3 regions of the Lysinibacillus sp. UBA5994 genome follow, and region 2 is predicted to be linked to each of the others. Evidence: riboswitches for the same ligand, from Rfam matches in the RefSeq annotation. Region 2 holds a riboswitch; each other region holds the start of a gene.
What was found. Region 2 has a riboswitch for S-adenosylmethionine ahead of B3D98_RS19640 (cyclase family protein). Riboswitches for the same ligand answer to the same signal wherever they lie in the genome.

Region 1 (2,206 bases), on a different contig from region 2:
ATTAATACGATAAATGGAATGGAACGGAAAATATTAACGAGTGATCCTGTTAAAAAGTTAACGATTTTATTTGCCCATAACTGATTGGGGCTAGTTAGAAATAGAACAATACCAATGACTAACCCAAGAATAAATGTCACAACCGTTGATATAGCTGTCATGTATAAAGTTTCATAGGTAGCTTGCCACATATTTTCCCAGTCTACATTCGGAAAGAGATTAGTTAGCATTTTCAATCACCTCCGTCTGTACTTCCACTATATTTAAATAACGAAGGGCTTCAGTGACGTTTGTCTGAGAGCCATCAATTTGCACAATCAATGTACCATATGCACCATTTTTTGTTTGCGAAATATTTCCGTGAACAATACTTACTTCTACATCAAATTGTTTCACAAGATGTGAGATGACAGGCTGTTCTGTTTTTTCACCAACAAAAATCAATTTGACAAGTTGTCCAGTTGGATAGTTTGTTTTAATTTGTGCTACCGTATCCTGTGTTTCCTTAGTGTCTGTAATTTGAGATACAAACTTCTTAGTAATAGCCGCCTGTGGGGCTTGGAAGACTTGTAATACCTCACCACGTTCCACAATTTCGCCTGCCTCCATCACCGCTACACGATGACAAATTTTGCGGATGACATGCATTTCGTGGGTAATCAGGACGATTGTTAAGCCTAAGCGTTCATTTATATCTACGAGTAAATCAAGAATGGCATCCGTTGTTTCAGGGTCGAGTGCGGATGTCGCCTCATCACATAGTAAAACCTCTGGATTATTCGCTAATGCACGTGCAATTCCTACACGCTGCTTTTGTCCCCCAGACAGCTGGGATGGATATGCCTTATCGCGCCCTTCTAAGCCTACAAGGGCAATTAATTCCTTCACACGCGCTTCACGTTGAGCCTTTGGGAAGCCTGCGATTTCTAAAGGGAATGCAATATTTTCGGCAACTGTTCTTGACCAAAGTAAATTAAAATGCTGGAAAATCATACTTACCTTTTGTCTAGCTGCTCTAAGTTTTTGCCCTTTTATCGATGAAAATTCTTGATTGTTCACCGTTACTGTTCCTGCTGTCGGTTTCTCTAAACCGTTTAATAAACGAATCATGGTACTTTTACCAGCACCACTATAGCCGATAATGCCAAAAATTTCACCTTTATTAATAGTAAGGTTGACGTCTTTGACTGCCGTTAATTCGCCATTTGCTGTTTTGTATTTCTTTGTAATATTTTGAAGCTGGATCATAGCGAATACTCCTTTTCTCATATAGAAAACCCCTTCACTCACAGACAAGTAGAAGGGGTCACGTATGATACGTTAAACCGTTCTCTCATCTTTCAAAGAAAAATCTTTGGGTGATTTGGCACCTTTTCACATTGTGATGGTTGCCGGGCTTCATAGGGCACTTCCCTCCGCCACTCTTCATAAGAGTTCGATATATTTAATGTTTTAGTAACATATTTGATACTTTACCACGCTAGTAAAGTTCAGTCAATTGATTTTTTTAACAATTCATATAAAAATGGTACGGATTGAAAAGCATAAATCTTTTCTGTCACTTTTCCGCCATCACTGATGAGTAGACATGGAACACTTTCAATTTGATGCTCATAAGCTATGTGTTCCAAAAAGTTGATATTTGCTTTACCAATTTGTAGCTGTGGCAGTAATTGCTCAATAATGGACATCATTTTAGATGCCACTGCACACGTTCCACACATCGGTGTATATAAATAAAATGCAGTTTTCTCTCCCGACTGTTTAGCCGCTTCCCACTGCTCTATTGACCATTCTTCCATTTACTCACGCAACCTTACAAAATATATTCATTATGGATTGAAAAATGTGCACGCAGTAAGATCATTGCTAGCACTTTTCTTGGTGTCGTTTCTACTTCCTTGTATGTTGGCATTGTGCGCAGATGCTCAGCCTCTGGATAATGTCTGTCCATTAATGCACGTAGCTTATCACCAGAAGTATCTGCATCAAAAAAAGTAAATAGCTCACAGCCCTCATAGGGATCCAGTAGTTCTTCTAATTGATGCACACCAATTGTACCATTCGTACATAGTATTGTAACATTCTCATTCAAAATAGGCTCAATTTGTAGCTTATCTGAGCGCCCTTCTACTATCAAGCATTTTCCCTCGAACATTACGCCACCTCCATTTAGAGATCCCCACTTATAAGTCATTATATAACA
Region 2 (2,206 bases):
TATTATTAATTGGCTATTTTATCCCCGGGGTACGTCATTTGACAGCGTATATTGCGGCTATTAATAATTATCCTTATAGAAAGTTTGCGCTTTTTGCCTATACAGGGGCATTTATCTGGACGTTCACATTTATATCATTAGGAAAGATGCTTGGAGAGAAATGGCGATTTGTTGGATACTATCTGACTCATTATAGTATCTATCTTATCCTTTTATTTATTGTAGGGATGCTCATTGTTTACTTTCTATTCAAAAAAAGAAATGGACAAACATAAAAGTCGGTATACGCTATACCGACTTTTAAGTTATGGCAAAATAGCAAATGAGCGCACAGGGAAGCCAGATGCTTTTTCTGGCTTAGGTACGATATTGAAGATGATAGCGCCTTTCGCAGGTAGCTTGTCCAAATTCGTCATTAGCTCAATTTGATAGGTGTCTTGGTCAAGTACAAAATATTCGCCATCTAGCTTGCCATTTTTACGAAAATCAGCAGCAGAGTCCGTATCGAAAGTTTCATGACCAATTGCGCTTACCTTGCGTTCTTTTAGTAAAAACTGTAAAGCTTCTAAACCCCAGCCAGGGATATGGTTATGTCCATCTGCATCCTTATTACTGAAAGCCTCTTTATCTGGCCAGCGCTTACTCCAATCTGTGCGTAATGCTACAAATGTTCCTGCTTCAATTTCTCCATGCTTGTCCTCAAAATCAAGAATATCTTCAACACTTAATGAAAAATCATGGTTGCTCGCAGCCTCTTGTGATTTATCAATAACAACAAGGGGAAGAACAAGCTCTTTTAGTTCTAATTCTTCTAAGTAGCGAGTATCTCGCACAAAATGAATGGGTGGGTCGATATGTGTGCCATATTGACCAGGGAACGTGAATTGTTGAGCGAAGAAACCGTCCTTATGAGAAAATAACGTTTCAAATTTAGCGTCCTCAAACATAAAAAAATGTGGTGAATTAGGGCCGAATGTATGTGTTAAGTCAACCCACTGTTTCGATTTTAATAATTGCAATGCTTGTAAAAGTTCATTAGACATCGATTTCCCTGCTTTCTGTAAAAATAGTTGTAAATAAAAAGGAGTCCCCTAATAGAAGAGGACTCCTGCTGCAACAACGGTAGTTCTTCTTCTCATCTTCAAGGCTGATCATTTTGCCAATTGGAATTAGCACCATACTGTTAGCTGGTTGCTGAGACTTCATCGGGCCAATCCCTCCGTCTCTCTTGATAAGAAAAGTAATATAAGAATTTTCAGAAATAACAATACAAACACTTTAGCATAGTTTTTTATAGTTTACAAGTTCACTAGGAATTTTCACCAATTCAAATTTAAGGTGACTCCACAACAATCATTATCAATAAGACGTATTCTAAAACTGTCTGGTGTATAGTTTGTTTCAAATTTCATCGTAATGCCTGTTGATGTGATTAATTTTTCAACCTCTGTTTTATTTGAAAGTTGAGCAGCATTCATTAAATCATGTGCGAATTGTTGGGAGCTATCTATTTTATCCGTAAGTAATTGGGCTTGCTGCATCATTGCCTTTATCCGTGATGCTGAAGCTTTTAATTTGTGTGTATCGACAGGTGGAAAAGGATTATTGGTCGGCATTGCTAGATGTTGCGAAAAGGGTCTAATGGCAAAATGATTAGCGATAGGCGATGTTGGATAATGATAGGGATGCACAAAATACGGATAAGGAATGTAATACAAGGTCATTCCTCCTATCCTATAACTGATATCCTATCTTATGTAGCAAAACGGCTTTCGGTGTTATTAGCAGTGCAATGTTTGTCCTAATCATTGAAAAAGGAAGCTAAAGTAAGCTTCCTTTTAGCCAAGTACATTTAAGACATCATCAATTTTTTTACTATGTGATAAAATGCCATAATTCATCCATGTTAAAAAGTCTACTTCATAGACACAGTTGCTTTTAACGGCAGCTAGGTTTTTCCAAGTAGGAGTTTTTAAAATAGCACGTTCCTCATTTTCATAAATGGAATGTTGTTTATCAAAGGTAATAAATAAATGATCAGCATCTAATTGCAACAATTGAGCAAATGTCAGTTGTGCTTTACGTTGATTGTGCGGAATACTCCATACTAGTGAATGTGGCATTAAACCTAAGTCACGATATAAAATGGGGCCCGTATAGCCACATTCAGGACCCGCATATAGAGTAATGCCAATGGCTGAAATAC
Region 3 (2,206 bases), on a different contig from region 2:
GGTCTCGACATGTAATATGAGTTAGTGGGCGTACACCATGTGAGCTCTTCAACAATGCGCCCATTGCAATATTGCTAATACGTGGAGAGGCCAATGAATTGTCTGCCATCATAACTACATCTGCACCTGCATCATATAATTGCTTTGCTCCTTCAAGGAACCCATCAATCTCTAAATGTCTAGGCGTATCCAACTCTACTATGACAGAACGTTCACGTTTAACTTTTTCATGAAGAGGCTCATACTTTGTTGGCTCCGCTTCCCGAACAATCTCAATCTTTTTAGGCTTCGCAAGCTTCTCCTGAACCGGTGATAACTCTTCTAAATACTTCTTTGCTGCTGCAATATGTTTGGGTGTTGTACCACAGCAGCCCCCTATTAAACGTACACCTTGATCACGCAATTCAACAGCCGCTCGACCAAAATAATCAGCTTCTGATTCATAAACGACACGCCCATCCTCTAAGTCCAGTAGTGATGCATTTGGATAGGCCGACATAAATGCCTTATTAGGAAGTTCTACACCTTCAAATGCCTGAATTGTATGGTGTGGACCTAGTCGACAATTGACACCAACAATATCAGCACCTAGGGCTTCAAGCTCATGGAGAGCATTATTTAAAGACATCCCATTTTGTAGAACACCGGGCTCATGCATAGAAACTTGTGCAATAATCGGCAATTTTGTTTTTTCTCGTAGCATCTTTAAGGTTGCTGTTAATTCTTCAAAATCATAATAAGTTTCAAGTAAAAGGCCATCTGGATTCCCTGCAAGTAAGACGCTTGCTTGTTCTTCAATAGTCGCTAATATTTCATCCAAGGTTGCATCACTTTTACGAATTCCCCGAATACCACCAATTGTTCCTAAAACAAATTGACCGCCATCAGCCGCTGCTCGTTTTGCGATGGTGATAGCAGCTTCATTAAAATGTTGGACACGTGATTCCAATCCATAGCGAGCTAATTTAATGGCATTTGCACCGTACGTATTCGTTTGAATGATGTCAGCACCAGCCGCAATATATTCTCTATGAATCTTTTCAATTAACTCGGGTCTCTGAACATTCATTTCCTCATGGCAATACTCCAATCCATAGCCATATAGCACTGTGCCTATTGCACCGTCTGCCGTCAATACATGCGTTTTTAACCTTTCAAGCAATCCCATAAAATTAGCCTCTCTTCCTATGTCTCTATATAATAAAAAGCCTTCTTTCATAAAAAAAGAAGGCTTTAACGATTCATCATTGTTGTTCCTTCTCATCTTCGACTCAACGGTCTTCTGGATTTAGCACCTGACAATAAAGTTGGTTGCTGAAGCTTCAATGGGCCAGTCCCTCTGCTTCTCTTGATAAGAATTAAGTATGAATTTTTTAAATAATTAAAAGAATCATATCGTTTACTGACGAATGAGTCAAGACTATTTCACATAACAAAGTTTTTTTCCACTTAAAACCTTAGAAATTGGCAAGTTCCTTTGCAAGCTCTTCACCAATTTTTTTCCCGTTTTGAATGCAAGCACCAATACCTACGCCAAAATACGAGCACCCTGCAATCGATAAATTAGGATATTTCTCATGTAATTCTTGTAGTAATCCTTGTAATGCTTCACGATGCGCTAGATCATATTTAGGCATTTGATCAATCCATTTTGTTACATTCACAACGGTTGGCTGCTCCTCTATTCCTAGGCTCTTTCTCACATCTTCTAAAGCAACTGCTGCCAATTCTTCATCCGTCATGGCGCGTAGTTGCTCATAGGCTGGATTGATGCTCTTATAAAAGAGTCGCACAAGTAATTTATTTTCTTTCGATGTATGCTTCCATTTACGACTAGTCCAAGTTGCCGCATTACAAGTTACGTCTGAATTATGGGAAACAATATAGCCCGTTCCATCTGCTGGCAATTTAGCGTCTGGCACATCAAAACCTAAATAGATAGTAATCGCTGACGCTGTCGTAAATTGGTCAAAATAGCGGTTTAAAGATTCATCCTGTAGCAGATTTTGTACAGTATGGTTCGGTAATGCTAAAACGACATAATCTGACTCAATAATTTCACCATTAGCTAAGGAAATTGTGTAGTTCTTATCTTGTTTTTGAACATTTAGTGTAGTAACACCCTTGATAATTTCTACATCGGATAAGGTTTGTTCAAGTCGATCAATTAAAGAAGATAAACCATTTTTAAAGGATATAAATTTTT

Region 1: it holds a riboswitch for S-adenosylmethionine, as region 2 does, so the genes downstream of both, B3D98_RS00705 (methionine ABC transporter ATP-binding protein) here and B3D98_RS19640 (cyclase family protein) in region 2, are expected to answer to the same signal.
Region 3: it holds a riboswitch for S-adenosylmethionine, as region 2 does, so the genes downstream of both, B3D98_RS01770 (bifunctional homocysteine S-methyltransferase/methylenetetrahydrofolate reductase) here and B3D98_RS19640 (cyclase family protein) in region 2, are expected to answer to the same signal.

Annotation. Positions count from the first base shown of each region.
Region 1 is NZ_DJAU01000002.1:81,009-83,214, forward strand. Features, by position in the region: gene B3D98_RS00700 (methionine ABC transporter permease) at 1-230, opposite strand, end outside; gene B3D98_RS00705 (methionine ABC transporter ATP-binding protein) at 220-1,248, opposite strand; SAM riboswitch class I at 1,331-1,434, opposite strand; gene B3D98_RS00710 (thioredoxin family protein) at 1,491-1,802, opposite strand; gene B3D98_RS00715 (hypothetical protein) at 1,817-2,158, opposite strand.
Region 2 is NZ_DJAU01000057.1:152,855-155,060, reverse strand. Features, by position in the region: gene B3D98_RS19645 (DedA family protein) at 1-275, shown strand, start outside; gene B3D98_RS19640 (cyclase family protein) at 306-1,043, opposite strand; SAM riboswitch class I at 1,133-1,238, opposite strand; gene B3D98_RS19635 (hypothetical protein) at 1,320-1,724, opposite strand; gene B3D98_RS19630 (AraC family transcriptional regulator) at 1,839-2,206, opposite strand, start outside.
Region 3 is NZ_DJAU01000005.1:29,138-31,343, forward strand. Features, by position in the region: gene B3D98_RS01770 (bifunctional homocysteine S-methyltransferase/methylenetetrahydrofolate reductase) at 1-1,168, opposite strand, end outside; SAM riboswitch class I at 1,258-1,358, opposite strand; gene B3D98_RS01775 (protoporphyrinogen oxidase) at 1,458-2,206, opposite strand, start outside.